4 regions of the Pararhizobium sp. LjRoot235 genome follow, and region 3 is predicted to be linked to each of the others. Evidence: predicted binding sites of a transcription regulator. Region 3 holds the regulator's gene; each other region holds the start of a gene.
What was found. The regulator PhoB, encoded in region 3, activates phosphate uptake and scavenging genes when phosphate is short. The targets are predictions, from matches to a motif close to TGTCATNNANCTGTCAT.
Positions count from the first base shown of each region.

Region 1: ppk2 (polyphosphate kinase 2) is a predicted target of PhoB. The motif match lies at 5,615-5,631, and genes of this name have one in related genera.
Region 2: ACSQ2Z_RS08875 (DUF47 family protein) is a predicted target of PhoB. The motif match lies at 5,174-5,190, and genes of this name have one in related genera.
Region 4: ACSQ2Z_RS15355 (bifunctional 2',3'-cyclic-nucleotide 2'-phosphodiesterase/3'-nucleotidase) is a predicted target of PhoB. The motif match lies at 3,153-3,169, and genes of this name have one in related genera.

Region 1 is NZ_CAXUSP020000001.1:1,121,533-1,128,872, forward strand. It holds gene ACSQ2Z_RS05350 (hypothetical protein) at 1-417, opposite strand, end outside; gene ubiG (bifunctional 2-polyprenyl-6-hydroxyphenol methylase/3-demethylubiquinol 3-O-methyltransferase UbiG) at 449-1,195, opposite strand; gene ACSQ2Z_RS05360 (SDR family oxidoreductase) at 2,189-2,959, opposite strand; gene ACSQ2Z_RS05365 (glutathione S-transferase family protein) at 3,113-3,772, opposite strand; gene ACSQ2Z_RS05370 (winged helix-turn-helix transcriptional regulator) at 3,863-4,381, shown strand; gene ppk2 (polyphosphate kinase 2) at 4,670-5,572, opposite strand; gene ACSQ2Z_RS05380 (transglutaminase family protein) at 5,830-6,777, shown strand; gene ACSQ2Z_RS05385 (hypothetical protein) at 6,805-7,340, shown strand, end outside.
Region 2 is NZ_CAXUSP020000001.1:1,862,726-1,870,065, forward strand. It holds gene ACSQ2Z_RS08860 (outer membrane protein assembly factor BamD) at 171-1,004, shown strand; gene recN (DNA repair protein RecN) at 1,088-2,761, shown strand; gene ligA (NAD-dependent DNA ligase LigA) at 2,950-5,109, shown strand; gene ACSQ2Z_RS08875 (DUF47 family protein) at 5,215-5,859, shown strand; gene ACSQ2Z_RS08880 (anion permease) at 5,859-6,863, shown strand; gene ACSQ2Z_RS08885 (fumarylacetoacetate hydrolase family protein) at 7,067-7,340, shown strand, end outside.
Region 3 is NZ_CAXUSP020000001.1:3,977,949-3,985,288, reverse strand. It holds gene pstC (phosphate ABC transporter permease subunit PstC) at 1-1,297, shown strand, start outside; gene pstA (phosphate ABC transporter permease PstA) at 1,294-2,616, shown strand; gene pstB (phosphate ABC transporter ATP-binding protein PstB) at 2,629-3,444, shown strand; gene phoU (phosphate signaling complex protein PhoU) at 3,523-4,233, shown strand; gene phoB (phosphate regulon transcriptional regulator PhoB) at 4,352-5,035, shown strand; gene ACSQ2Z_RS19540 (GcrA family cell cycle regulator) at 5,103-5,627, opposite strand; gene ACSQ2Z_RS19535 (aspartate aminotransferase family protein) at 6,058-7,257, shown strand; gene argF (ornithine carbamoyltransferase) at 7,304-7,340, shown strand, end outside.
Region 4 is NZ_CAXUSP020000001.1:3,140,227-3,147,566, forward strand. It holds gene ACSQ2Z_RS15340 (LysM peptidoglycan-binding domain-containing protein) at 1-1,125, opposite strand, end outside; gene ACSQ2Z_RS15345 (TIGR00730 family Rossman fold protein) at 1,385-2,005, shown strand; gene rarD (EamA family transporter RarD) at 2,026-2,964, opposite strand; gene ACSQ2Z_RS15355 (bifunctional 2',3'-cyclic-nucleotide 2'-phosphodiesterase/3'-nucleotidase) at 3,179-5,164, shown strand; gene ACSQ2Z_RS15360 (DUF5615 family PIN-like protein) at 5,171-5,500, opposite strand; gene ACSQ2Z_RS15365 (DUF433 domain-containing protein) at 5,500-5,724, opposite strand; gene cimA (citramalate synthase) at 5,805-7,340, opposite strand, start outside.

The sequences.
Region 1 (7,340 bases), 2.9 Mb from region 3:
GTGCAGTTCTTTCTTCAAATAGGCGCGCAGGCCTTCGAAGGGCGTGCCCAAAAGTTCGAGTGTCGGGCCGTCCGGTGTCTGCGCAATTCTGCTTGCGGCGAGAATAGAACGGTCCCTGGCGTTTCCGCCGTCACCGGGCCGGGAGAACGAGCTTATCCAATAGATCTTGTCGCCGATGCGGGCGGCGGCCTCGATATCGGATTTCCTGTTGCCGAGGAAGCTCTTGAATTTCAGCGCCTGCATGGGCTTGGCCATGCCGCGGCGGTAGATCTGGAACGTGTTGGTCTCGTCGCTGGCAACGACGAAATGGCGGTCGTCAAGTGCAACCGCGGCCGAGGCCTCGCAGATGCCGATATAGTCCATCGGCTCGGCCTGCGCATCGGCGACCGGGAGAATGCCGAGAGATGGAATTTTCATCGCGACAATCTCCTGTTTTGCGTCTTGCCAGTCAGGCCGGGCGCTTGGCCACCAGCATGTAGTTGACATCCATATCCTTCGAGAGATTCCATTGGTTGGCAAGCGGATTGAAGAAGACGCCGGTGCGGTCGGTGACCGTCATGCCGCTCGCCTCGATCGGCTTTTCGAGTTCTTCCGGACGCACCAGTTTCTCATATTGATGGGTGCCGCGCGGCAGCCAGCGGAGCACGTTTTCCGCGGCGAAAATGGCGAGCGCCGCCGCCTTTATCGTCCGGTTGATGGTGGCGACGAACATCAGGCCGCCGGGGCGGACCATCGAGGCGCATGTGCTGATGAAGAATTCGACATCGGCGACATGCTCGACCACTTCCATGTTGAGCACGACGTCGAAGGTCTCGCCGGCATGCGCCAGCGCCTCCGCCGTCACGGCGCGGTAATCCACGGTGACGCCGCTGCCGGCCGCGTGGGTCTTGGCGATCATGATGTTCTTTTCCGACGCATCGGCGCCGACCACATCGGCACCCATGCGGGCCATCGGCTCGGACAGAAGGCCGCCGCCGCAGCCGATGTCGAGCAGGCGCAGACCCTTCAGCGGCTGCGGTGCCTTGGCATCCCGGCCGAAATTTTCCGAGACGCGATTGCGGATATAGGTAAGACGGACCGGATTGAACTTGTGCAGCGGCCGGAACTTGCCCTTCGGGTCCCACCACTCGGCGGCCATGGCGGAAAACCGGTCGACTTGCGCCTGGTCGATGGTGGTACGCGCTTGTTCGCTCATGGCATTTACTCCGTGCAACAGGCTATCCCCGTGAAGTCGGACGATCGGGGGCGAAAGTCAAGGGTCGACGATGCCGCACGAGGGCGGCCTGCAAACAGCCGGAGGCATTCACGCGGCAGGTGCTGCCCGTGGTCTGCGTCAAGCTTTCGATCTCTTTGCCTTTGTGAGGTCGGCGGATCGGCCGGGGCACATCGGGTGCCTCAGTAGGTAATAGGTAGGTGACACACGATGTGCCCCGCTTCGGTGTCTTTTGCCGCGCTTCTCAGGTTCTTCTGCGCTTCTCCTGTCACGAGAAGCCTCCAATGCCCCGGCCCGGCCGCTTATCCGCCAGGCGTTTCAATAGGTGGGGCATGCCCTGGACCCTTGGACGGCAAAGCCGTCCGGCGGTGACCCGCCGCGGTGGGACATGCCCGGCACGCCCGGTTCATTTGCGAACCGGAGGAGAACCGCCTTTCACGCAGCCCCGGGGATTTCGCGCGCGTTTCGCCAAACCGTCCGGGCACCGGCCCCGCCTCGCCGGCAACGCAAACCGGTGTATCCGTGGTGGGACCGGAGGAGTATGGCATGGGCGCAAAAGACGGGGATGAGCGGGGATGATGTTGACGCGTTGCGATTGCCGAAATGCCTTTAGACCATGCGGGGGCTTAGACGGGAAAAGGGCGCCACCCCACGCAAACCGATACGCCGGATGGCTGAGGTCGCGCCGCGGCGGCTACACAGACCAAGAGCCCGTCACGTGTTGGTGGCGGGCTCCAAAATGGCTTGAGAATACATCGCCTCTAAAACGCTCTCCCCGAGTGGGAATCAAAAACGCTCTCGTGTTAAATGCCGTTCCGGTTTCGGCCAAGGCAACAGCCTATTAAAATTAGGCGTCGCTAATAAAAAAGTCCAATCACCATTGTCGGGCATGTGAAAGCGAGCGTGAGAGACTGCTGAACGAGATGCCAAGGCGGCGATTTTGCGGCGCGCAGGTGCGGGGCCGGCGGCGGACGCTCAGGTTCGGCTGATCGAAGCGCCGCCGTCGACGAGCATGGCCGTGCCGGTGGTAAAGCGGGAGGCGTCCGAGGCGAGATAGAGCACGGACAGGGCGATTTCTTCCGGCCTTGCCATCCGCTTCAGCGCATGCAGGCCTTCGACGAAGGCCAGCACTTCCGGCCCGGCGCCCGGCGCGTTGGTGAAGCTCGCAGGCGTATCGGTTCCACCGGGCAGGATCGCGTTGACGCGAATGCCCTTTGTGCCGAGCTCTGCGGCGAGGACTTGGGCCAAGCCGACAAGGCCGGCCTTGGCGGCGGCATAGGCGCTCATGCCCGGCATGCCGGCGGTATGGCCGACGAAGCTGGAGGTGAAGATCAGCGAACCGCCGCCGCGCGCCTCAAGGGCCGGCACCTGATGACGCGCGCCGAAGAAGGCGCTGGTGAGGTTGGTGTCGACCGTGTCGCGCCATCCGGCCGGCGTCAAATCCGCGATCGGCGCCATTTCTCCGGTGCTGCCGGCGTTGTTGAAGGCGATGTCGAGGCCGCCGAATGTTTCGACGGCGGCGGCCACCAGATCCCGCGCGTGGGCCTCGTCGCGGACATCGCCGTCGAGCGCGAGGGCTTGGCCGCCCTCCGCCTCGATTTCGGCGACGATTTCGGCCAGCGCGCTTTTACGGCGGCCGGAGACGACGAGGCGTGCGCCTTCGCTGGCGAAGAGCTTTGCCGTCGCACGGCCGATGCCGGAGCTGGCGCCGGTGATGATGGCGACCTTGTTGGAAAGCGTGGTCATGGTTGAATCTCCTCTTGGTGTTGCGGGAGATTCAATCGCAACAAGCGCTGTCCGGCGCCACCCGATTCCTGCGCGGCTTTGTGCGGGTCGGTCATTGGCGAGCCGAAGCGGGGACCGCCGCTCCGGCTTCGTTGGCCGTAAGTAAATTCTTACTCAATCCCGATCCGGAGCGCCCAGCGGGAAGTAGCTGCGGTACGGCCGGGCTTCGTCCACCGCGCGGGCAAAGGAGGGGCGGGCGAGCAAGCGGGCGCGGTAGGCGCGGGTGTTCTCCAGTTTTTCCGGGATCGGATGAACCCAGTCGGCATAGAATAGCGACGGGGCGGCGGCGCAATCGGCAAGGCTGAACTGATCGCCGGCGGCCCATTCGGATTTGGCAATGGCGCCGTCGAGCCAGGCATAGGCGTTGTCGAGCATGGCCTTGGCTTCCTTGACGCCCGTGGGGTCGCGGTCGGCTTCCGCGCGGATCTGGTTGAACACCACCTTCTGCATCGGCGTCATGACGTAGTTGTCGAAGAAGCGGTCCATCATCCGGGTTTTCAGCGCAGTGTTGGCATCCGATGGGACCAGGCGAACGGGGCCGGGATGGTTGAGCGCCAGATATTCGATGATGATAGTTGATTCCAGCACGGTCTCATCACCGTCCTTCAGGACCGGCATGCGCTTCAGCGGCCAGAGCGCGCTCCATTCGGCGACGATCTCCGGCGTCTTCTGGTCGAGCAGGCGCAGTTCGAACGGCGTGTCGTTCTCGTAAAGCGCGATAATGACCTTCTGGCAGTAGGCGGAGAAAGGGTGGGCGAAGAGTTGCGGTTTCATCTTGTCCTCCAACACTGGTTTCAATCGGCAACTAGTTGCGTTGTAAGATGAGTGATCCTATATTGCAAGCAGTTTAACATAGGGCGGACAATGGACATTGCACACCGGTCGGGATGCCCGATCAACCTGACACTGGAAATGCTTGGCGATCGCTGGAGCCTGATCGTCATCCGCGACATCATGTTCGGCAACCGCCGGCATTTTCGCGAGTTACTGACCCAATCGGAAGAGGGGATCGCCTCGAACGTGCTGGCCGATCGGCTGAAGCGGCTGACGGAGAAGGGACTTTTGTCGCGCACCGGCGATCCGAGCCACAAGCAGAAGGGGATCTACAGCCTGACCGAGCCATCGATCCAGCTTGTGCCGCTGCTTGCGCAGATGGGCGCCTGGGGGCGCAGGCATACACCGGTGTCGGAAGAGCTGTCGATCCGCGCCGAACTGCTGGAGCAGGGCGGGCCGCCGATGTGGGCGGCCTTCATGGAGGAGTTGCGCAGCCTGCATACCGGTGCGCCGGCGCCGCAGCGCTCGGTGTTTTCCGAATTGCAAGCGGCCTATCTGGCGGTGGTGGCGAGGAAGAAGGCCGAAACCTCCGCGGCCATCGGAGCCTGATGCCGGGGAATTGCGGTACATTTCCGCTCACCCAGCGTGTGTGAGCCGAGCAAGCGGAGGGTTGTCGCATGTTGGATCGAAGGCGATTGCGACAATCCCCCACTTCTCCCCGGCGGGGAGAAGTGCCGAGCGCATGCGAGGCGATGAGGGTTCTCGGCGATTTCGGCGCCAGCCGTCTCATCCGGCGCTTCGCGTCACCTTCTCCCCGCCGTGAGAAGAGGGAGCAGGCCGCAAATCCATATGCAATTGCCTGCGGGCAGGCGGGGCGGGCAAGCGGGAACTCGATGATCAATAGACTTCCGGCACGTGCATTTCCGGCGGCACCGGCTGGCGGATATAGTCGTCGTGACGCACGCGCTCGGGCAATTCTACGGTGGACTTGGGCACGTCCTGATACGGGATCTGGGTGAGGAGATGCGCGATGCAGTTGAGGCGGGCCCTCTTCTTGTCGACGGCCTGGACGACCCACCAGGGGGCTTCCTCGATGTGGGTCCTCGCCAGCATCTCTTCCTTGGCCTTGGTGTATTCTTCCCAATGGACGCGGCTTTCCATGTCCATTGGCGACAGCTTCCACTGTTTTAGCGGATCGTGGATGCGCATCTTGAAGCGGAATTCCTGCTCCTCGTCGGTGATCGAAAACCAGTATTTGATCAGCACGATGCCTGAGCGCGCCAGCATGCGCTCGAATTCGGGCACCGTGCGGAAGAATTCGTCGAGTTCTTCCGGCGTGCAGAAGCCCATGACGCGCTCGACGCCGGCGCGGTTGTACCAGCTGCGGTCGAACAGGACCATTTCGCCGGCCGTCGGCAAATGCGGCACGTAGCGCTGGAAATACCACTGGTTGCGCTCGCGCTCGGTCGGAGCGGGCAGCGCCACGGTACGGCAGACGCGCGGATTGAGGCGCTGGGTGACGCGCTTGATGGCGCCGCCCTTACCGGCCGAATCGCGGCCCTCGAACAGCACCACGACCTTGAGCTTCTTGTACTGCACCCAGTCCTGCAGGCGGACGAGTTCGTGCTGCAGCCGGAACAGCTCGCGGAAATAGACCTTGCGCTCAATCGTCGCCTCGGCTTCTTCCGACATGCCCTCGGCGACCAGTTCGTCGAGCCGGTCCTCTTCCATCTGCATTTCCAGCTCTTCGTCGAAGCTGTCGGCAATTTCCGCCTTGATGCGGCTGAGCTGGTCGATCATTGGTCAAATCCCCGTTGGTTGAAGGCACAGGAGCAGGGTTTGATGACAGGTATGTGACGGTGGGCGGCAGCGGCCTGCAGCGTGGAATTGCGGACATTCACGGTGACCGCCATTGCCGCTTCTTGCTGTGTCTGGTGGCATGTTCGCGAAAGATGAATTTGAAAATGTCGCTTAAAAAACCATGGAAGGTCTCCGCCGTCCATTGACGACAACCCTGCGAATGCATACCCATGGTTGAATCATCGGCAGGACTGTTCATGAAAATCCTTCGCATTGCCATTCTGGTGCTCTGCCTGCCGATCACAGCGGTTTTCGCACAGACGCCGGAAAATGATTCCGCACGGTTGCAGGCGAGAACGGAAGCGCTCTTCGAACAAGGGCGCGACCTGCTCGACATAAAGCTGTCCGTCGATCAGATGGTCGATCCCACGACCAATGCGCAGACTGTGACATCCATGATCGACCGCATGGCCGACGATGTGAAGACCATGGCCGGAGGGAATGCAAAGAGCGCCGAGACACTTACGGCTCTGAAGCGGTATCTCTATGAGGCCGGTGCCTGGAACGACAACAGACCCTTCCAGTACGATCTCGATCATCCGCTCGGCGAAAAGCCTGCAAACCGTTTGCTGCAACGCTACCTGACGACGCGGCGCGGCAACTGTATCACCATGCCGATGCTGATGCTGTCCGTCGGCCAGCGGCTGGGGCTGAAGGTGACGCTGGCCGAAGCTCCCTTGCATGTCTTCATCAAATACACCGATGACGATGGCGCTGTCTGGAATCTGGAAGCGACCAGCGGTGGCGGCTTTACTCGCGATGTCTGGTACAGGCAGAAGCTGCCGATGTCGGACAAGGCGGTCGCGAACGGCGTCTATCTCCGGTCCCTGTCCCATGGGGAATCGGCGGCACTGATCGCTTCCTTTCTGGTGGAGCGTCAGATCGACGCCGGCGCGTTCGAAAATGCGATTTCCGTCTCGGACGTGCTTTTGCGGCATTATCCCACCTTCGCCTATGGACTGGTGAAGAAGGGCAGCGCCTTTAGCGGCCTGCTGCGGCGGGAGCTGGCAGGGAAATACACGCGGATGGAAGACATTCCGGCCGATCTGAAGGCGAAAGCCGATCAGTGGTACGGGCAGAACATGCAGGCGTTCGCCAGGGCGGAAGCCATGGGGTGGCGGCCGCAGGATGGCCAGACAGAATGACGATCTGATTCCAGTGGGGACTTGTTCATGAAATGCTTTTCCGGCGGGTTTCTGACCCGCATTCTCAGCCTGCTGCTGATTTGCAGCATGTTATCCGTGTCCTTCGGCTCTGCGGCGAATGCGCGGTTTATCTCGCCCGACACCATGGACCCGACAGTGCAAGGCGTGGGCACCAACCGCTATGCTTATTCCGGTAATGACCCGGTCAATAAGAGCGATCCGAACGGCCACATGATGTCCAATGGGGACATCGACCGATATACGACGGATACCGGACCATGGGGCGGTGGCGTAGGCGGCCCAGGACGCGGTGGCAGTGGGGGCGGGTACGGCGGCGGCTGGTCGGTTGGCGGCTTTTTGAGCGGACTCCTTGGGGGAGCGTTTGGTCTGAACTCAATGAAAGGCTCCGAGAAGGACGATTCTCACGGAAACGGGCAAGTTGGGGGCAATTCCAATCAGGGGCAGCCATCTGCCGCTTCCGGTGGTGCTCCAGGCGGTCCGGAAGATGACGATAGAGACAGGAAAGACCCTGCAAAACATGAAGCATATAAAGATGAATTACG
Region 2 (7,340 bases), 2.1 Mb from region 3:
ACCGGCTTTTTCATGATCTCGCTGCCACAAAATTGCGTTAATCGATCATCATGACGTTGCGGTCTTGTTGCATCTTGATCTAAAACGCGGTTCATAGGCGGCGGTATTCTTACCGCTGTGCGAGTTGGGATTTACGAATGGTATTTGCAGGCCAGTTTGAATTGAAGAAGATGGCACGTGTTGCCATCATCGCGCTTGCGGCTTCCGCGACCAGTGTGCTGGTGAGCGCCTGCCAGAACGATCCCGACATCGATATCACCAAGCTGACGGTGGAAACGGATCCGCCGGAAGTCCTCTACAATCAGGGGCTTGCCAACCTCAATGCCGGCAAGACGACGGAAGCGGCGCGCAAGTTCGAGGCGATCGACCAGCAGCATCCCTTCTCGGAATATGCCCGCAAGGCACTGGTGATGAAATCTTTCGTCAACTACCGCAATGGCCAGTATCAGGACGCCATCAACGGTGCGAGCCGCTATCTCAATCTTTATCCCGAATCCGAAGATGCGGCCTATGCGCAGTACATCGTCGGCCTTGCTTATTCGAAGCAGATTCCGGCGGTGACGCAGGACCAGAAGCCGGCGATGAGGACGATCGAGGCGATGCAGGCCGTCGTCACCAAATATCCGGATTCGGACTATGTCGAGGATGCCGAGGCCAAGATTCGTTTTGCCAAGGATCAGCTGGCCGGCAAGGAAATGCAGGTCGGCCGCTACTATCTCGAGCGCAAGGAATATCTTGCTGCCGTGACGCGTTTCCGCACCGTGGTCGAACAATATCCGAACACCAACCAGGTGGAAGAAGCCTTGTCGCGGCTGGTGGAAAGCTATTTCGCCATGGGTATCACCGCAGAGGCGCAGACGGCGGCTGCGGTTCTCGGGCACAACTATCCGGATAGCCAGTGGTATGCGGATTCTTACAAGCTGCTGCAGACCGGTGGTCTTGAGCCGCGCGAAAGCGGCAATTCGTGGATTTCGCGCGCAGGCAAGAAGCTTCTGGGCGCTTGATGCGTGTTGCCCGGGAACCTGCAGCGTTTTTGGGCAACGACATGCATAAGAACAAAGACCTAGGCGAAGAGATTTGAAACGGGATGCTTTCACAGATTTCGATCCGCGATATCGTCCTGATCGAACGGCTTGATCTGTCCTTCGATGCCGGCTTGTCCGTGCTGACAGGGGAAACCGGTGCCGGAAAATCCATCCTGCTCGACAGTCTCTCGCTCGCGCTCGGCGGGCGCGGCGATGGTTCGCTGGTCCGTCACGGTAGCGACAAGGGGCAGGTGACGGCGGTCTTCGATGTCGGCATCAGTCATCCGGCCCGCCTCATGATCCGCGAAAACGGCATCGACGACGATGGCGACCTGATTTTTCGCCGGGTGCAATCAGCCGATGGCCGCACCAAGGCCTATGTCAACGATCAACCCGTTTCCGTGCAACTGATGCGCCAGGCGGGGCAGCTGCTCGTCGAAATCCACGGCCAGCACGATGACCGCGCCCTCGTCGATACCCATGCCCACCGCACGTTGCTCGATGCTTTTGGCGGTCTTGCCGACGAGGCGGAGAATGTGGCGGCTCTCTATCGCGTCTGGAAGGATGCCGAGCGCACGCTGAAGAAGCACCGCGACAAGGTCGAGGCCGCCGCCCGCGAAGCCGATTATTTGCGGTCGTCGGTGGATGAGCTGGAGGCACTCTCGCCGCAGGACGGCGAGGAGGACGATCTCGCCGAGCGCCGCTCGCGGATGATGAAGGCCGAGCGCATCGCCGTCGATATCAACGAGGCGAGCGAGTTCCTCAATGGCAACGCGTCGCCGGTTCCGCTGATTGCCTCGCTGGTGCGCCGGCTCGAGCGCAAGAGCCATGAGGCGCCAGGGCTGCTTGAGGAGACGGTCGAGTATCTCGATACCGCACTCAACCATCTCTCCGATGCGCAGATGGCGGTCGAGGCAGCGCTTCGGAAAACCGAATACGACCCGAAGGAACTGGAGCGCGTCGAGGAACGCCTGTTTGCGCTTCGGGCGGCTGCGCGCAAATATTCCGTGCCGGTTACGGCGCTTCCCGCTCTCGCCATCAGGATGACTTCCGATCTTGCCGATCTCGATGCCGGCGAGGAGAAGCTGAAGCAGCTCGACGCGCAACTTGGTATGACGAAGCGCGCCTTTGATGCCGCCGCCGCCGCACTCTCCGCCAAGCGTCACAACACCGCAACGGCTCTTTCCGAGGCAGTCATGGCCGAGCTTCCGGCCTTGAAGCTGGAGCGGGCTCGTTTCATGGTGGAGGTCACATCCGATCCGGGTTTTGCGACAGCAGACGGCATCGACGTGGTCGAGTTCCACGTCCAGACCAACCCGGGGACGCGTCCGGGCCCGATCATGAAAGTCGCCTCGGGCGGCGAGCTTTCGCGTTTCCTGTTGGCGCTGAAGGTGGCGCTTGCCGATCGCGGTTCGGCGCCGACCCTGGTCTTCGACGAAATCGATACCGGCGTCGGCGGTGCTGTGGCGGATGCCATCGGTCAGCGGCTGAAGCGCCTATCGAGGAACGTGCAGGTGCTTTCCGTCACGCACGCCCCGCAGGTGGCTGCCCGCGCCGCGACGCATCTGCTCATCTCCAAGGGGCCATCGGCGGAAAAATCCGAAACCATCGCCACCCGCGTCGCCCGCATGGACGACAGGGCCCGCACCGAGGAAATCGCCCGCATGCTTGCCGGTGCCTCCGTGACCGAGGAAGCGAGGGCGGCGGCAGCGAGGCTGTTGGCCGGGAACGTGTAGTTTTTTACCCTCCCCTTGAGGGGGAGGGTCGGCACGTAGTGCCGGGGTGGGGTGATCCTTTGTGCCCACGTTACAATCACCCCGCCCGCGCGTTCCACGCGACCTCCCCCTCAAGGTGAGGTGGGTTTCAGCATCTTCCCATTCTTCGAAATTTCACTAAAACGACTCCCAAAATATGGAGTCCCAGCATGTCGACCGAATCTGTTGCCGTTGAAGATCTGACGCTCGAAGATGCCGCGGCCGAGCTGGAGCGGCTGGCCAAGGCGCTTGCGCATCACGATGCGCTCTATCACGGCAAGGACGCGCCGGAGATTTCGGATGCGGAGTATGACGCGCTGAAGCGGCGCAACGAGGAGATCGAGGCCCGCTTTCCGGAATTGATCCGCGCCGACAGCCCGTCGCGGAAAGTCGGCGCCGCACCTTCGGCCATCTTCCAGCAGATCACCCATGCGCGGCCGATGCTGTCGCTCGATAACGTGTTTTCCGACGAGGACGTGCGGGATTTCATCTCCAGCGTCTACCGCTTCCTCGGCCTGCTGCCGGATAATTCGATTGCCTTCACCGCCGAGCCGAAGATCGACGGCCTGTCGATGTCCTTGCGCTACGAGAACGGCAAGCTGGTCAGCGCCGCGACGCGCGGCGACGGAACGACCGGCGAGAATGTCACGGCCAACATCCGCACGATCAAGGAAATCCCGCAGACGCTGCCGTCGGATGCTCCCGCTGTCGTCGAAGTGCGCGGCGAGGTCTATATGGCCAAGAGCGATTTCCTGGCGCTCAACGAGCAGATGGCGGCGGAAGGCAAGCAGACTTACGTGAACCCGCGCAATACGGCGGCAGGCTCTCTGCGCCAGCTTGATCCGGCGATCACGGCGAGCCGCAAGTTGAAGTTCTTCGCCTATGCATGGGGCGAGATGTCGGACATGGGGGCCGATACGCAATTGGGCATGGTCGAGGTGTTCAAGCGCTGGGGCTTTCCGGTCAATCCGCTGATGCAGCGCTTGTCGTCGATCGAGGCGATCCTCGAGCATTACAACGACATTGGCCTCAAACGTCCCGATCTCGACTACGATATTGACGGTGTCGTCTACAAGGTCGACCGGCTGGACCTGCAGCAGCGCCTCGGCTTCCGCTCGCGCTCGCCGCGCTGGGCGACGGCCCACAAGTTCCCGGCCGAGCAGGCCTTCACGATCGTCGAGAACATCGACATTCAGGTCGGCCGCACCGGGGCGCTGACGCCGGTTGCGCGGCTGACGCCGGTCACGGTCGGCGGCGTTGTCGTCACCAATGCGACACTGCACAATGCGGACTATATCGAGGGCATCGGCAATAGCGGCGAGCGCATCCGGGAGGAGGGGCACGATATCCGTATCGGCGACACGGTGATCGTCCAGCGTGCCGGCGATGTCATCCCGCAGGTTCTCGATGTCGTCATGGAAAAGCGTCCGGTAACGGCAGAACGCTATCAGTTCCCAAAGACCTGCCCGGTCTGCGGCAGCCATGCAGTGCGGGAAAGGAACGAGAAGACCGGCAAGCTCGATTCGGTGACCCGCTGCACCGGCGGCTTCGTCTGCCGCGCGCAGGCTGTCGAGCATCTGAAGCATTTCGTCTCCCGCAATGCCTTCGATATCGAGGGGTTGGGCTCCAAGCAGATCGATTTCTTCTTCGAGGCGGACGATCCTTCGCTGTCGATCAAGACGGCACCGGACATCTTCACGCTCGAGAAGCGGCAGAGCTATTCACCGCTCGCCAAGCTCGAAAACATCGACGGTTTCGGCAAGGTCAGTGTCCGCAAGCTTTTTGACGCGATCAACGACCGGCGGCAGGTGGCCTTGCATCGGCTGATCTACGCGCTCGGCATCCGCCACGTCGGCGAGACGACAGCAAAGCTCTTGGCGCGCTCCTACGGCAGCTACACCGTGTTCGCGGAGGCGATGAAGGCCGCGGCGGACCCTACCTCGGAGGCCTGGAGCGATTTGAACACCATCGACGGCATCGGCGAAGTAGTCGCCCGGGCGATCGTCGAGTTCTACAAGGAGCCGCGCAACATTGACGTCGTTTCGCGGCTGCTCGAGCAAGTGACCCCGCTGGACGCCGAAGCACCTGTTTCGAGTTCGAGCCCAGTTGCCGGCAAGACCGTCGTCTTCACCGGCTCGCTTGAAAAAATGACGCGCGACGAGGCAAAAGCCATGGCGGAACGGCTGGGAGCCAAGGTTGCCGGTTCCGTGTCGAAGAAAACCGACCTGCTCGTTGCCGGTCCCGGCGCCGGTTCCAAGCTCGAAAAAGCCCGTGAACTCGGTGTCGAAACCACCGATGAAGACGGCTGGTTTACGCTGATCGGTGGGTAATCACGCTTCAACAGCTTCGAAAGCTTCCCTTGCGCCGCTGGCTTCGCTATGAGGCCTGTCAGCTATGACAGTTTCGTGACAGTGGCGAAGACGGGTGATTAAACAATGCTGGGTTGGTTTCGCAAACTCCTGCCGCGCGAAGACAAGTTCTTCGAACTTTTCGATGCGCATTCGCGCGCTGTGGCCGGCGCCGCCGACGCGCTGAAGGCGCTGCTTGCAGGCGAGGGCGATCATGATGCGCATTGCAATCGCATCATCGCCTTGGAGGACGAGGCCGATGGCATCACACGCGAGGTGATGCTGGCCGTCCGTCGCAGCTTCATCACACCGTTCGACCGCGGCGACATCAAGGATCTGATCCAGTCGATGGATGACGCCATCGACATGATGCACAAGACAGTGAAGACGATCCGCCTGTTTGAGCAGAAGAGTTTTGATCCCGGCATGCGCGAGATGGGCGCCCTCGTCGTCGACGCCGCCCGGTTGATCGCCGAGGCAATCCCGCTGCTCGATCGGATCGGCACGAATGCGCCGCGCCTTAGCGCCATCGCCGAAGAAATCACACGCGTCGAGGGCCGTTCCGACGAACTGCATGAAGAAGGCCTGAAGGACCTTTTCCGCCGTTACGGCACGTCGAATCCGATGGCCTACATTATCGGTAGTGAAATCTACGGCGAGCTCGAGAAGGTTGTGGACCGCTTTGAAGACGTCGCCAATGAAATCAGCGGCATCCTGATCGAGAACGTTTGATGGAGGCCACGCTCGCCTTTCCGCTACTCGCGGGTCTGATCGGCATAGCGCTGTTCTTCGACTTCCTCAATGGTCTGCACGATGCGGCGAATTCGATCGCGACGATTGTTTCGACACGCGTGCTAAGGCCGCAATATGCTGTGATGTGGGCGGCGTTCTTCAATTTTATTGCCTTCCTGTTCTTCGGCCTGCATGTCGCCGAAACCCTCGGCAAGGGAATTATCGACCCGGCGATCGTCAATCCGCAGTTGATTTTCGCCGCCTTGATGGGGGCGATCATCTGGAACATCGTCACCTGGATCTTCGGCATCCCGTCGAGTTCATCCCATGCGCTGGTCGGCGGATTGGTCGGTGCGGGCCTTGCGAGGACCGGTGGCGATGCGATCGTGCTCAGCGGCCTGTTGAAGACGGTTAGCGCGATCTTCCTGTCGCCGATGATCGGGTTCTTCCTGGCGCTCATGCTCGTTCTGATCGTCTCGTGGATTTGCTTGCGCCAGACCCCGTTTGCCGTCGATCGCAGCTTTCGCGGCTTGCAGTTCATTTCAGCCTCGCTCTATTCGCTCGGCCATGGCGGCAATGACGCGCAGAAAACCATGGGTATCATCGCGGTCCTGCTGTTCAGCCAGGGCCATCTCGGCCCGACCTTCCACGTGCCGTTCTGGGTGGTGATCTGCTGCCAGTCAGCCATGGCGCTCGGCACGCTCTTCGGTGGCTGGCGGATCGTCCATACGATGGGGTCGAAGATCACCCGGCTCAATCCGATGCAAGGGTTTTGCGCGGAAACAGGCGGCGCTATCACGTTGTTCGGCGCCACCTGGCTCGGCATCCCGGTCTCGACGACGCACACGATCACCGGCGCCATCATCGGCGTTGGCGCTGCAAGACGCGTCTCTGCAGTGCGCTGGGGGCTTGCCGGCAATATCGTGATTGCCTGGATCATCACGCTGCCGTCGGCGGCGTTAATTTCCGCGCTGTTCTATTTTGCAGCAGGCCTGCTGGGCTAAACGAATCGTTTCGCCGCCCTGCGGTCGGCTTTGCATGTCGACGGCTGCACGAGGCCAGTACATTTTCCGAGCGGTAACCGCGAGGGATTTCCTTCTCAGACGATGGCGCAAATTCGACGCGACACCCGCCGTCAAATAGTGTCCTATGGGTGCAGGCGACCGCAGAGCCGCCGCTTTTGAACGGAACCGAGGAACACCAATCCATGAAGCTTGCTACCTTGAAGGATTCGACCCGGGACGGAAAACTCGTCGTGGTATCGAAGGATCTGACGCGCTGCTCGGAAGTCGGCCATATCGCCCGCACGCTGCAGGCGGCGCTGGACGACTGGGCGCACGTCGCGCCCCGGCTGCAACAGGTCGCGGTCGGCATGGAGAGCGGCTCGCAGCCGACCATGCGCTTCCACGAAAATGATGCGGCTTCGCCGTTGCCGCGCGCCTTCTTCTGGGCCGGTGGCTCCGGCGGCTTTTCCGGGCCGC
Region 3 (7,340 bases):
CATTGCAGCACCCGCCTATATCGACAGCAGCGTGCGCGGCGGCCTTCCGGAAGCGGTGCTCAGCCAGGGCGCGGCGACCACCGAACTCGCACTCGGCCAGGTAAAGTCTGTCGCCAACGGTTTGAACCTGCTGGATGACGCGGAATTGGCCGCGCTCAACAATGGCTCCGCCGATTTGCGCGACGTGCTGGCGGCAAAGGGTGTTCCGCTTGCCGGCGACGGCGAATCCTACATGATCAAATCCGCCACCCAGTTCAATGCAATGATCTCGACAAGCCGCATCGTCATGGCGGTCGTGGTTCTCCTGATCTCGGTTGCCGGCGCCATCTTCGCGCTGCGCGGCATCTCCGCCCCCTTCCGCGCTCGCAACCAGGTCGAGCGCGTCATGCTCTGGACTCTGATGCTTGCCTCGTCGATCGCGATCCTGACGACGATCGGCATCGTCGGCTCGATGCTGTCGGAAGCGATCCGTTTCTTCAATTCGGTCTCGCCGGCCAGCTTCTTCTTCGGCACGGTCTGGGACCCGCGTTTCGCCGCCGCCGGCAGCGAGGCGACGCAGGGCCAGTTCGGCCTCTTGCCGCTCCTCGCAGGCACGCTCTATATCGCTTTCGTCGCCATGCTGTTTGCAGTACCGATCGGCCTCTTCGCGGCGATCTATATGTCCGAATATGCGCGGCCTGCGATCCGCTCGACGGCCAAGCCGCTGCTCGAAATCCTCGCCGGTATCCCGACCATCGTCTACGGCTTCTTCGCCCTGGTCACTGTCGGCCCGTTCCTGCGCGATATTTCCGCCCAGCTGAATGGGCTCGTTACCGGCAACTACGTCTCCTTCATTCAGGCGCAGAGCGTGCTGACGGCCGGTATCGTCATGGGCGTCATGCTGATCCCGTTCGTGTCCTCACTTTCCGATGACATCATTACGCAGGTGCCGCGTGCCCTGCGCGATGGCTCGCTCGGGCTGGGCGCCACCCGGTCGGAAACGATCAAGAAGGTCGTTCTGCCGGCAGCGCTCCCGGGCATCGTCGGCGCGTTGCTCCTGACCGCATCGCGTGCCGTCGGTGAAACCATGATCGTGGTGCTTGCCGCCGGTGTTGCCGCGCGCATGCAGCTCAATCCCTTCGAGGCGATGACGACGGTGACCGTCAAGATCGTCAATCAGCTGACCGGCGACCTCGAGTTCAACTCGCCGCAGACGCTGGTGGCTTTCGCGCTTGGCATCACGCTGTTCTGCATCACGCTCGGCCTCAACATCTATGCACTCTACATTGTGCGCAAATATCGGGAACAGTACGAATGACCGAGATCGTTTCCTCTTCGTCCCCCGCCTCCGTGCGCCCCGCTGTAGCCAAACGCGATATCGGCATCAAGCGCCGCTACGCCGCCGAACGCCGCTTCCGTGCCTATGGCGTGGCGGCGATCCTCACCGGCCTGTTCTTCCTGTTCGTCCTTCTCTGGACGGTCATTTCGAACGGCTACACGGCCTTCCAGCAGACGACGATCACACTGCCGATCGAGTTTGCCGAAAAGGTCATCGATCCGAAGAACGAGCGAGCGACTAAGCCGACGAAGCTGATGACGGCCAACTATCCGCTGTTGGTGCGCGACGCCCTCGTCAAGGCACTGGGCATCGATCCGGCCAACCGCGCCCTGGTCAAGAAGGCAACGGAAATGGTTTCGGCCAGTGCCCGCACCCAACTGCGCGACATCGTCATTGCCAATCCGTCGGTAATCGGCACCACGGTGAACGTGCCGCTGCTGGCCGAAGGCAATATCGACAGTGCCAACAAGGGCCAGATCGACCTCAAGATCGATGAAACCAAGCGCAAGGTCAACGACCAGCAGATCGCCTGGATGAAGACGCTCACCGATAGCGGTGCCCTGACGAAGGACTTCAACACCGGCATCTTCACCTTCGGCGCCTCCAGCCGCCCGGAAGCAGCAGGCATCGGTGTGGCAGCCCTCGGCTCGCTCTACATGATGCTGATCGTACTTGTGTTGGCGCTGCCGATCGGCGTCGCCGCGTCCATCTACCTCGAAGAGTTCGCGCCAAAAAACCGGCTGACGGACCTCATTGAGGTCAACATCAACAATCTCGCCGCCGTCCCCTCGATCGTCTACGGTCTGCTTGGCCTGTCGATCTTCATCAACTTCGCCGGCATGCCGCGCTCGGCAGCGCTGGTCGGCGGCCTGGTGCTGACGCTGATGACCCTTCCGACGATCATTATCGCCACGCGTGCGGCGCTGAAGGCCGTGCCGCCCTCGATCCGCGCGGCTGCCCTCGGCCTCGGCGCCTCGAAGATGCAGACCATCTTCCACCACGTGTTGCCGCTCGCCATGCCAGGCGTGCTGACGGGCACGATCATCGGTCTGGCGCACGCGCTCGGCGAAACGGCGCCGCTGCTCCTGATCGGCATGGTGGCCTTCGTCGTCGATTTTCCCGGCTCGCCGATGGACCCGTCTACCGCATTGCCCGTGCAGATCTACATGTGGGCCAATGAAGCCGAACGTGCATTTGTCGAACGGACCTCGGGCGCGATCATCATCCTTTTGATCTTCCTCGTGGTCATGAATCTTGGCGCAATCCTGTTGCGGCGTCGCTTTGAGCGACGCTGGTAGTGAGGTAAGAACATGAACATGATGTCAGAAGCAGCAGTTGAAAAGGCGCTGGATCAGAAAATGAACACTGTTCCCTTCAAGATGAACGGCAAGGACGTGTCGGTCTATTACGGCGAGAAGCGCGCTCTTTTCGACGTGAACCTCAACGTTCGTGAAAACACAGTCACGGCTCTGATCGGCCCGTCCGGCTGCGGCAAGTCGACCTTCCTGCGCACGCTGAACCGCATGAACGATACGATCGACAACTGCCGGGTCACCGGCAAGATCACGCTTGACGAGGAGGATATCTACGATCCGGCCATCGACGTGGTCGAACTGCGGGCACGCGTCGGCATGGTCTTCCAGAAGCCGAACCCGTTCCCGAAGTCGATCTACGAGAATGTTTCCTACGGCCCGAAGATCCATGGCCTGGCGCGCTCCAAGGCCGAATTCGACCAGATCGTCGAAACCAGCCTGCATAAGGCAGGTCTGTGGAACGAGGTGAAGGATCGCCTGCATGAGCCGGGCACTGGTCTCTCCGGCGGTCAGCAGCAGCGTCTGTGTATTGCGCGCGCCGTTGCCGTCAGCCCGGAAGTCATCCTGATGGACGAACCCTGCTCGGCTCTGGACCCGATTGCGACCGCCAAAGTCGAGGAACTGATCCACGAACTGCGCACCAACTTCACCATCGTCATCGTTACCCACTCGATGCAGCAGGCGGCACGCGTTTCGCAACGCACCGCCATGTTCCATCTCGGCAATCTGGTCGAGGAGAACGATACCGACAAGATGTTCACCAATCCGGATGACCAGCGCACCCAGGATTACATCATGGGCCGCTTCGGCTGACGCATATCTTGCCGCTTTCCGATGTAGGGAGCGGTGGCGCGCTTTGAACCGGGACCATGAACACAAGGAAAAACGATCATGTCCACGCACATTGCTTCCGTCTATGACGAAGATCTCAAATACCTGAACCGGCGCATCTCCGAGATGGGCGGCCTTGCCGAGCAGATGGTCGCCGAATCCGTGCGGGCACTGGTCAACGCGGACCTCGCGCTCGCCCAGAAGGTCATCTCCGACGACGCCATCATGGATGAGGCCGAACGCCAGATCGGCGAGAAGGTGATCGTCACCATCGCAAGACGCCAGCCGGTCGCATCCGACCTGCGCGAACTGATGGGCTCCATCCGTATTGCTGCCGATCTTGAGCGTGTCGGCGATCTCGGGAAGAACACGGCCAAGCGGGTGATCGCCGTTTCGAGCGCCAGCTTGCCGCGGCAGCTGGCTCGCGGGCTGGAGCACCTGGCCGAACTCGCGCTGATGCAGCTGAAGGAAGTGCTCGATGTCTATGCGTCGCGGTCGCCGGAAAAGGCCAACAGCATCCGTGAGCGGGACAATGAAATCGATGCGATCTACACGTCGCTGTTTCGCGAGCTCCTGACCTACATGATGGAAGATCCGCGCAACATCACGCCGTGCACGCATCTTCTGTTCTGCGCCAAGAATATCGAACGCATCGGCGACCATGCGACAAATGTCGCCGAAACGATCTATTACATGGCGACCGGCTCCCAGCCGGCCGGGGAACGTCCGAAGGACGATACCGCCAATACCGTCGGCGCGATCGGCAACTGATCGCCGCGCCGGATCGGAAATAGGTAAGTGAAATCTAGGCATTTGACTGCCCGACGGCTTTCGGGCCGCCGGACGAGCCCCTTGCAATGAGGGCAAGGCGTCAAGGAGTTGAGACCGCATGCTGCCAAGAATTGCCGTTGTCGAAGACGAGGAAGCGCTGAGCGTTCTCCTGCGTTACAATCTTGAGGCCGAAGGCTTTGAAGTCGATACGATCAACCGCGGCGACGAAGCGGAAATCCGGCTGCAGGAGCGCCTGCCGGATCTCCTGATCCTCGACTGGATGCTGCCGGGCGTCTCCGGCATCGAGTTGTGCCGCAGGCTTCGTCAACGCTCCGAAACCGAGCGCCTGCCGATCATCATGCTAACGGCACGCGGTGAAGAGAGCGAGCGGGTCCGCGGCCTTGCCACGGGCGCTGACGACTATGTGGTCAAGCCGTTCTCGACGCCGGAGCTGATGGCGCGGGTGAAGGCGATGCTGCGGCGCGCGAAGCCGGAAGTGCTGTCGACGCTGCTGAAATGCGGCGATATCGAGCTCGATCGCGAAACCCACCGCGTTCACCGCAAGACCCGCGAGGTCCGCCTCGGACCGACCGAGTTCCGGCTCTTGGAATTCTTCATGACCTCGCCCGGCCGCGTCTTTTCGCGCTCGCAGCTGCTCGACGGCGTCTGGGGCCACGACATCTATGTCGACGAGCGCACCGTCGACGTCCATGTCGGCCGCCTGCGCAAGGCGCTGAACTTCTCCAACATGCAGGATGTGATCCGCACCGTGCGAGGCGCGGGCTATTCCCTGGAAAGCTGACTGCACTTGAGTGAAACACGGAAAAGGGGCCGGCCGGCCCCTTTTTATGTTTAGTGGTTTGCGGCGTTCACCGAGCCCGACGGCGTTCGCCGGAAGGCTGATAGGCCAGCTTTGCGTGGAAGGTGCAGTAGGGCGATGTATCGGGCGAGTCATTGCCGCAGAAATGAAACTCTTCCTTCATCGGGTCGCCGATCGGCCACTTGCAGGTGCGGTCCGTAAGCTGCGTCAGCGCCAGGCGGCGGGACATCGGCACGACCACGTTGCTGACCGGTGCGACGTACTGGTCCTCAATGGCGTCGATTTCCACCTCTTCCTTCATGACGGTGGCGCCCGTGGTGCGTGTCACGGTGCGGTTGGTGACGCGCGCAGCGTAGTTCGGCGCGCGCGGTGCGGATGTCGCCGGACGCTTGGCGCGGGCGGTGGTTGCCGTGCTGCCGCCAGCCTTGGCACGGCCGGGCAGGCAAAGCCGGTGCACCTTGCCGATGACCGCGTTTCGGCTGACGCCGCCGAGCTGCGCGGCGATCTGGCTCGCGCTCAATCCTTCTGACCACAACTTCTTGAGTTTCTCGACCCGCTCGTCAGTCCAGTTCATGGTCTTTTCTCCATTCACAGCGTTGGTGATGGTCGAATCCTCCACCGTACCCCGGACGGACTCCGAGGCTGAAACGCGATAACTCTTTTGGTGACTAGGTCCGCCGCATGCGTTCTAGTAATTAGTTGTTAAGGTAGAGGTAGGGGGACTCGCTGACAAGAGTCCCCGGAATCCGAGCGAATCGATTTTCGAGTTTTCCCCAACTTGCTTGGCATGCGTGGCATTTTTGCAAGAGCGTGCGGTCAAAAAAATCGATGTCGCGATGGCGGCGTGAATTGCCGCAAATTGCCGGCTTTTGTTGACATTGCGGTGCGAAATGAAGATAGTGATTTTGCCGCCGCGAGGCGGCATTTTGATTTTTTAAGGGCTGACCTCAGTCCGAGCTGAGCCAACCGAAACAATCACCGTGATGATTGAGGAGACATGCGCCATGGCCGATGCCACGCCGCTTTATGACACATATGCCCGCGCCCCCTTGCGGTTTGAGCGCGGCGAAGGCGTCTGGCTGGTTGCGGAGGATGGCACGCGCTATCTCGATTTTGCCGCCGGTGTCGCGGTCAATTCGCTCGGCCATGCCCATCCGCACCTCGTTTCGGCGCTGAAGGAGCAGGCGGACAAGGTCTGGCATCTCTCCAATCTCTATGAGGTTCCCGGACAGGAAAGCCTGAGCCGCCGGCTGACTGAAGCCACCTTTGCCGACAAGGTATTCTTCACCAATTCGGGTGCGGAAGCACTGGAATGCGCGATCAAGACCGCGCGGCGCTATCACTTCTCCAAGGGGCATCCGGAAAAGTTCCACATCATTACCTTCGAAGGCGCCTTTCACGGCCGGACGCTGGCGACCATCGCGGCCGGCGGTCAGGCAAAGTATCTCGAGGGTTTCGGTCCGAAGGCGCCGGGTTTCTATCAGGTTCCGTTCAACGACATGACGGCGCTGAAAGCGGCCATCACGGAGGAAACCGCCGCGATCCTGATCGAGCCGATCCAGGGCGAGGGTGGCATCCGCACGGTACCGAAGGAATTCCTGCAGGAGGTGCGCTCGCTGTGCGACGAATACGGCTTGCTTCTGATCCTCGATGAGGTCCAGTGCGGCATCGGCCGGACCGGCAAGCTGTTTGCCTATGAATGGGCAGGTCTCACGCCCGACATCATGGCCGTCGCCAAGGGGATCGGCGGCGGTTTTCCGCTCGGTGCCTGCCTTGCGACGGCGGATGCGGCTTCCGGCATGGTCGCCGGAACGCATGGCTCGACCTATGGCGGCAATCCGCTGGCCATGGCTGTGGGCAATGCCGTTCTCGATATCGTCCTGGCCGATGGTTTCCTGCAGCATGTCCGCGATGTGGCGCTGGTTTTCCGCCAGGGCCTCGCTTCGCTTGCCGATCGTTTCCCCGATGTCATCGAGGAAATCCGCGGCGAAGGCCTGATGCTCGGCATCAAGGCCAAGGTACCGTCCGCAGACCTGCTCAAGGCGATCCGCGCCGAGCGGCTTCTGGCCGTGCCTGCGGGTGAAAACGTCATCCGCCTGCTGCCGCCGCTGGTAACGACGGCCGAGGAAGCTCGCGAAGGCTTGGCGCGGCTCGAGCGGGCGGCCGAACAGCTGACGGCGGAACGACGAAAGGCCTCGGCCTGAACGACGTTCCCCTTCCCATGCTGAAAACACAGGACTTTGAATAGAAATGGCCAGACACTTTCTCGATCTTTCTGCCATGACGG
Region 4 (7,340 bases), 840 kb from region 3:
CGCCGCCGCCAGCTCTTCCGCCGTCGGGACCTTGCCGTCTGCAAACAGCCCCTTGAGCAGGCCTAGCGCCTTTGTCGCCTCCATCCGCAGACCATCGAAGCTGCCGCCCTCGAGAGGCGTAACGGTGCCTTGCGCATTGGGTTGGGCAACCGCTGCCACCTGATCGCCGGCCGGGCGATCGAAGGGAACAGCGGCGCGCATCACAACCGTGCTGCCGTCGGCGCCCATCACATCGGCGCGGATCGTGTGGTTTCCGACCGGCAGGTCGATCGTACCCTCGACAACGAAACGTCCCTGCTCATCGGCCTTCATCTCGCCGACAAGCTTGTCATCAGCATAAATGCGAACCAGCGCGCCGGCCTTGGCGCTACCGGCAACGAAAATCTTCTTGCCTTCGATCTCTACGGCAGAGACGGCGACAGCCGGCTTCTCGCCGGTTGCCGGCGTCTCGGCCGAAACGGCAGTGTCAGCCGCCGTGGCGGATGCCTCGGGCGCAGGCTCTGCCTTTGCGACTTCACTCGTGGCGGTCGTCGACTGGGCATTGGCCTGTTTTGCCTCGGCCGCCGGTTTGGTAATGATGCGGCTTGCCTCGCCCGGCTTCGAGACCATGGCGAGCAGTTCGCCGGTCTTGTCCTTGGGGATCGAGACGGTAGCGACTTCTTCCGAAGACTTGGTCACGCCATTTTCGCCGACGCTGCGCAGCGTTAGCTGATAATCGCCGGCCGGCAGCGGCTTCTCGAAGATCGCGGCAAAATCACCCGTCGCCCCGACATCAGCCGTGCCGATGACCGCATCGCCGCTGACGATTTCAAGTTTGGTGTTGGGCTGAGCCCGCCCGGCAATGACTGTCGACCCGTCCGGTTCGACGCGCAGGACATCAAAACCGGGGACCGTCCAGGCTGCAGCCGGGTCGGCGGGTTTGGCAGTCGTATCCGTCGCCGCCTCGCCCTCAGCCACTGGGCGTGCGCTCTTCGCATCGCTCAGCTTTGCCGGACTATCCACCGGGGCATCGGCGGTGAGCGTGTCCTTGCCCTTGTTGATATTCGGCAGGACAAAGAAAACCATCAGCAGGGATGCAATTGCCAGGACGATAAGGGCCACCCAGCCGGCCTTGTTCTTCATCATGCACATCTCCAAATGGCCGGGAGCCGGCTGCGCCCGAAATGGACACCAGCGAACGGCTCTCCCGAAGCCTACATGCCTGCCGCTTTCCGGTTTCCTAACCAGACGGAATCAGCCCCTGCACATATCGTCAGCTTACTCCTAAAAACGCTAACGATTTCCGTCGCTTTCTACAAGCATCGCCTCATGTCCGGACCAAGCCAGGCCCCGGTTTTCCGTCATTTTTCTTGACGCCTGCTGCGGTGGGATGTCTCTTTGGATGATGAACGAGAAAAATATCCCGATTCGATCCATCTGCGTCTATTGCGGCTCCCAACCCGGTCGCGATAAATCCTACATCGATGCCGGCCGCATTCTGGGCAAATCCATCGCCGACAACCATCTCCGGCTCGTCTATGGCGGCGGCACGAAGGGCATCATGGGCGCGGTCGCAAGCGGCGTTCTTTCGCACGGTGGCCGCGTTACCGGCATCATACCAGAATTTCTGATGGATATGGAGGCCACCCGCCATTCGTTGGGGCAGCTCAGCGAACTGATCGTGACGCCGGACATGCATGACCGCAAGCACAAGATGTTCGAGCGTGCCGACGCCTTTGTCACCCTGCCGGGCGGCATCGGCACGCTGGAGGAGATCGTCGAGATCATGACCTGGGCGCAGCTCGGCCGTCACCGCAAGCCGATCGTGCTCGTCAACATCAATGGCTTTTGGGATCCGTTGATGACGCTCATCGAGCACATGGCGGAAGCCGGCTTCATCCACACCGCCCATCTCGTCCAGCCACTCGTCATCGACGCGGCCGAGGAAGTCGTTCCGGCGCTGCTGGCCCATTGGGCAAGCGATGTCGACCGCGACGGCGAGCCCGGGATTATCTCCAAGCTTTGACGTCTGGCCGTGGCCCGGAATTATTCCGCCGGGTTTGCCATCACCGCGCGCCGCGCGCGGCTTTCCATGAGCATCGACGTCGAATAGACCGCCAGTGCTGCCCAGATCAGGATGAAGGCGATCAGCTTCGGCGTGCCGAAGGGTTCGTGGAAGACGAACACGGCGATGATGAAGATCATCGTCGGAGCGATGTACTGCATAATGCCGATGGTGGAGAGCCGGAGCAGCTTGGCGCCGTTCGCGTAAATCATCAGCGGCACGGCAGTTACGACACCGCAGGCCATCAGCCAGGCGATATCGGCCCAGCCGGTGTCGGAGAAATGCCCCTGCCCCGAGGCTTCAAGATAGACGATATAGCCGAGCGCGGGAATGCTGAGCAGCAGCACTTCCAGGAAGAAACCCTGATTCGGGCCGACCGGCAGGGTCTTGCGGAAGAAGGCATAGAGCCCCCAGGAGAGCGCGAGGCCGATCGATACCCAGGGCAGCCCGCCCGCATCGAAGGCCAGCACGACGACGGCGACGCCGGCGAGAACGATCGCGACGATCTGCGCTGGATTGAGCTTTTCCTTGAGGAGCACGGCGCCGAGGAAGATCGAGAACAGGGGGTTGATGTAGTAGCCGAGCGCGGTCTCCAGCGCGCGGCCTGCCCCGATCGCCCAGACATAGATGCCCCAGTTGATGGTGATGAGAACGGCGGTCAGCATCGCCATCTTCAGCATACGCGGCGAGCGCAGCGCAATCTTTATGTCATCGGTGCGGCCGAGCAGGACGAGGACGGCGCCGGCAAGCGGCACCGACCAGACGATCCGGTGGGCGACGACCTCAAAGGCGGGGATATGCGCGACAGCCTTCATGAAGAAGGGCAGGAATCCCCAGAGGAGATAGGCCGTCAGCGCGAAGGCGAAGCCGCGCGGCGAATCGCCGTTCTGCACCGCCGGTGTTTGTTTCGCATCAGCCATGGCGCTTCATCCCGTCGACAATTTTAACGTCGGCCCGTCCTACTCCAAAGACCGTTGATCAACCAATTCATTTCCGTGAACCTTGCATGCAATAAACCTGACAGAGACTTCAGCTAAGAAGAGGAAAATAGGTGATATTTTGCGGGGTGCATTCCGCAGCTTCCCGCCATAGGTTTTTCAGCCAGGCAATGACGGTCAGACGAAGGGACTTCACATGTCTTCCAACCTCGCGCTCCACCCGATAACCCGCCGCTCGCTCTTGAGCGGTGCCGCCGCCACCTCCGCTCTGATCCTGCTGCACCCCTTTGCCACGCGTGCAGCCGCCAACCAGGCGCACCTGCGCATCATGGAAACGACCGACATCCACGTCCACGTCTTCCCCTATGACTATTACGGCGACAAACCGAACGACACGATGGGGCTTGCCCGCACTGCCTCGATCATCGACGCCATCCGCGCCGAGGCCGGCAATTCCTTCCTTATCGACAATGGCGATTTCCTGCAGGGCAACCCGATGGGCGACTACATGGCCTATCAGCGCGGCATGAAAGAGGGCGACGTGCATCCGGTCATCAAGGCGATGAACGTGCTCGGCTACGAGGCGGGTACGCTCGGCAATCACGAGTTCAACTATGGCCTCGATTATATGTTCAAGGTGCTTGCCGGTGCCAATTTCCCCTATGTCTGCGCCAATCTGACCAAGGGCCAGTTAGCGTCCGATCCAAAGGACGACAAACTCTTCTTCAAACCCTATACAATCGTCGAGAAGATCGTCGCCGACGGTTCGGGCGCCACCAGCCCGCTGAAGATCGGCATCATCGGCTTCGTGCCGCCGCAGATCATGCTTTGGGATATCAAGAACCTGGAAGGCAAGGCTCAGACCCGCGATATCGTCGAGGCGGCAAACGCCTGGGTGCCAGCGATGAAGGAGGAAGGCGCCGACATCGTCATCGCACTCTCCCACTCCGGCATCGATGGCAGCGGGCAGACGGAGCGGATGGAAAACGCCTCGCTCTATCTCGCCGGCGTCGAAGGCATCGACGCGGTCTTTACCGGCCACCAGCACCTCGTTTTTCCCGGCCCGAAGAGTTTCGACGGCATCGAGGGCGTCGATCCCGCCAAGGGCACGCTGCTCGGCAAACCGGCGGTGATGGGCGGCTTCTGGGGCTCGCATCTCGGGCTGATCGACCTGCTCATCGAAAAGGACGGCAAGAACTGGAAGATCGTCGATTTCTCCACCGAGGCGCGGCCGATCTACCACCGCGAGGACAAGAAGGTGGTCGCCGACGTGGCGGATCGGGCCGACGTGCTGAATGCCGCCAATGCCGAACATGAGGCGACGCTTGCCTATATCCGCACGCCCGTCGGCAAGACCTCGGCGCCGCTCTATTCCTACTTCGCGCTGGTGGCGGACGACCCGTCGGTGCAGATCGTCTCCAATGCGCAGACCTGGTACATCAAGGACATGCTGAAGGACACGGACTACAAGGACCTGCCGGTGCTTTCGGCGGCAGCCCCGTTCAAATCCGGCGGGCGCGGCGGCGCGGACTATTACACCGACGTCCCCACCGGCGACATCGCCATCAAGAACGTCGCCGACCTCTATCTTTATCCGAATACGGTGCAAGCGGTCGTCATCACCGGCGCACAGGTGAAGAACTGGCTGGAAATGTCGGCGGGCATGTTCAACACCGTCTCGCCGGGCGCCAGGGATGCAGCGCTGCTCAACCCAGAATTCCCCTCCTACAACTTCGATATCATCGACGGCGTGACCTATCAGATCGACCTGTCGCAACCAGCAAAGTACGACAAGGACGGCAACGCGGTGAACCCGGGTTCAAACCGAATCCAGAACCTCTCCTTCGAGGGAAAACCGATCGATCCAACACAGAAATTCGTCGTCGCGTCCAACAATTACCGCGCTGGCGGCGGCGGTAAATTCCCCGAAATCGCCGCCGACAAGGTGGTCTTCGCAGCCCCCGATACCAACCGCGACGTCATCGTCCGCTACATCATCGCCGAAGGCACCATCAACCCATCGGCCGATGGCAACTGGAGCTTCAAGCCGGTGGAAGGAGCGACCGCAACCTTCGAGACCGGCCCCAAGGCACGCGGACTGATCGCCGGCGTCAAGGGCGTGAAGATCGAGGATGCGGGGGACGGCGCGGATGGATTTGCGAAGTTCCGGCTGGTGCTGTGAGCCTCGTCAAACCACTTCGATCAATGTTTCGCCGCGCACAAGCGCGGCGACGATCGTGGGTAAAACTACTTCGAACCGGACGAGAAGTTGGTGGCGTCGCGTATTAGGCCATCTGATCCAGACCACAGCCGGGCCAGCTTGCGTAAACACCTTGTGCTGGGCAAAGTCCTCGTCCTTCGTCACGATGACCCAGCCCTCATTCAACGCGCAGTCCCAGATCAGCCGGTCGGTCGCGGCTTGCATTCCCGTTTCAGAGACATGCACCGCTTCGTAGCCGCGCACAGTCAGCCAACGCGCGAGCGCCGGCGGCAACTGGGCATCGACCAGGAAGCGCATTACGCGACGTGAAGGACAGGATGATCGCTTTGGCGCGCGGCATATTCGAGCGCGGCCTGGACGTCGCCCTCTTCGAGCGCGGGGTAATCCTGAAGGATCTCAGCATGACTGGCTCCTGCCGCCAGCAGGTCCAGCACGTCCTTGACGCGGATGCGAAGGTTTCGAAGGGTCGGGCGACCGCCGCACTGCTCAGGATCGACGGTAATCCGATAGATTTCGCTCATTTCGCTTCCTCGATATTGTCTCGTCGCATGTTCCAACGAACATAACATGTCGCAAGCGGACGGTCGCGCCCTCTTGTCATTTATTCCGCCGCCGCAAGCCCCGCCTGGTCGCGGTTCTTCAACAGCTTGAAGACGATCGAATCCATCAGTGCCTGGAAGGACGCGTCGATGATGTTGTCGGACACGCCGACCGTCCACCAGCGGGCGCCGGTGGCGTCGACTGATTCGATCAGGACACGGGTGATGGCCTCCGTGCCGCCATTGAGGATACGCACCTTGTAGTCCACCAGTTCCAGATCCTCGATCTCAGACTGGTATTTGCCGAGATCCTTGCGGAGCGCCAAATCGAGCGCATTGACGGGGCCATGGCCTTCGGCGACAGACATCATCGTCTCGCCGTCGACCGAGACCTTCACCACGGCTTCCGAGACGGTTTTCAGCTTGCCGTTGGCATCGAAGCGGCGCTCGACCATGACGCGGAAACTGTCGACCAGGAAGAATTCCGGCACCGAACCGAGGATCCGCTGGGCGAGGATGGCGAAGCTCGCGTCGGCGCCCTCATAGGCATAACCGGTCGCCTCGCGTTCCTTGACGATGGCGATCAGCTTGTCGAGCTTCGGATCATCCTTTGAGACGACGATGCCGCGCCGTTTCAGGGCATTGATGAAATTGGCCTTGCCGCCCTGATCCGACACCATGACCTTGCGCAGATTGCCGACGCTTTCCGGCGTCACATGCTCGTAGGTGCGCGGGTCCTTCAGCAACGCGGAAGCATGAATACCGGCCTTGGTGGCGAAGGCGGAAGCGCCGACATAGGGCATCTGATGGTCCGGCGAGCGGTTCAGGAGTTCGTCGAAGGCATGGGAGAGCGTCGTCAGTTCCTGCAGCCGATCGGCGTCGATCGCCGTCTCGAAACGGCGGTTATAGGCTTCCTTGAGTGCGAGCGTCGGGATCAGCGTGACGAGATTGGCGTTGCCGCAGCGCTCGCCGATGCCATTCAGCGTGCCCTGGACCTGGCGCACGCCGGCCTCGACGGCGGCCAGCGAATTGGCAACGGCCTGGCCCGTGTCGTTGTGCGCATGGATGCCGAGTTTGATGCCTGGAACCCCATGGGCGACGACGGCGGCGACAATGTCGCGGATTTCCGGCGGCTGGGTGCCGCCATTGGTGTCGCAGAGCACCACCCAGCGGGCGCCGGCATCATAGGCGGTCCTGGCGCAGGCCAACGCATAGGCCGGATTGGCCTTGTAGCCATCGAAGAAATGCTCGCAGTCGATCATCGCCTCGCGGCCGCTCTGGACGACGGCTTCGACGGACGTGCGGATCCCTTCGAGATTTTCCTCGTTGGAACAGCCGAGCGCCACGCGGACATGATAATCCCAGCTCTTGGCGACAAGACAGATCGCGTCGCTTTGCGCCTGCAGCAGCGCCGTCAGCCCGGGATCGTTGGACGCCGACACGCCGGCGCGCTTGGTCATGCCGAACGCAACAAAGCGTGCCTTCCCGGTGCGCTTCTTCTCAAAAAACTCAGTATCCGTTGGGTTGGCACCAGGATAGCCGCCTTCGACATAGTCCATGCCGAATTCGTCCAGCATCTTGGCAATGGAGATCTTGTC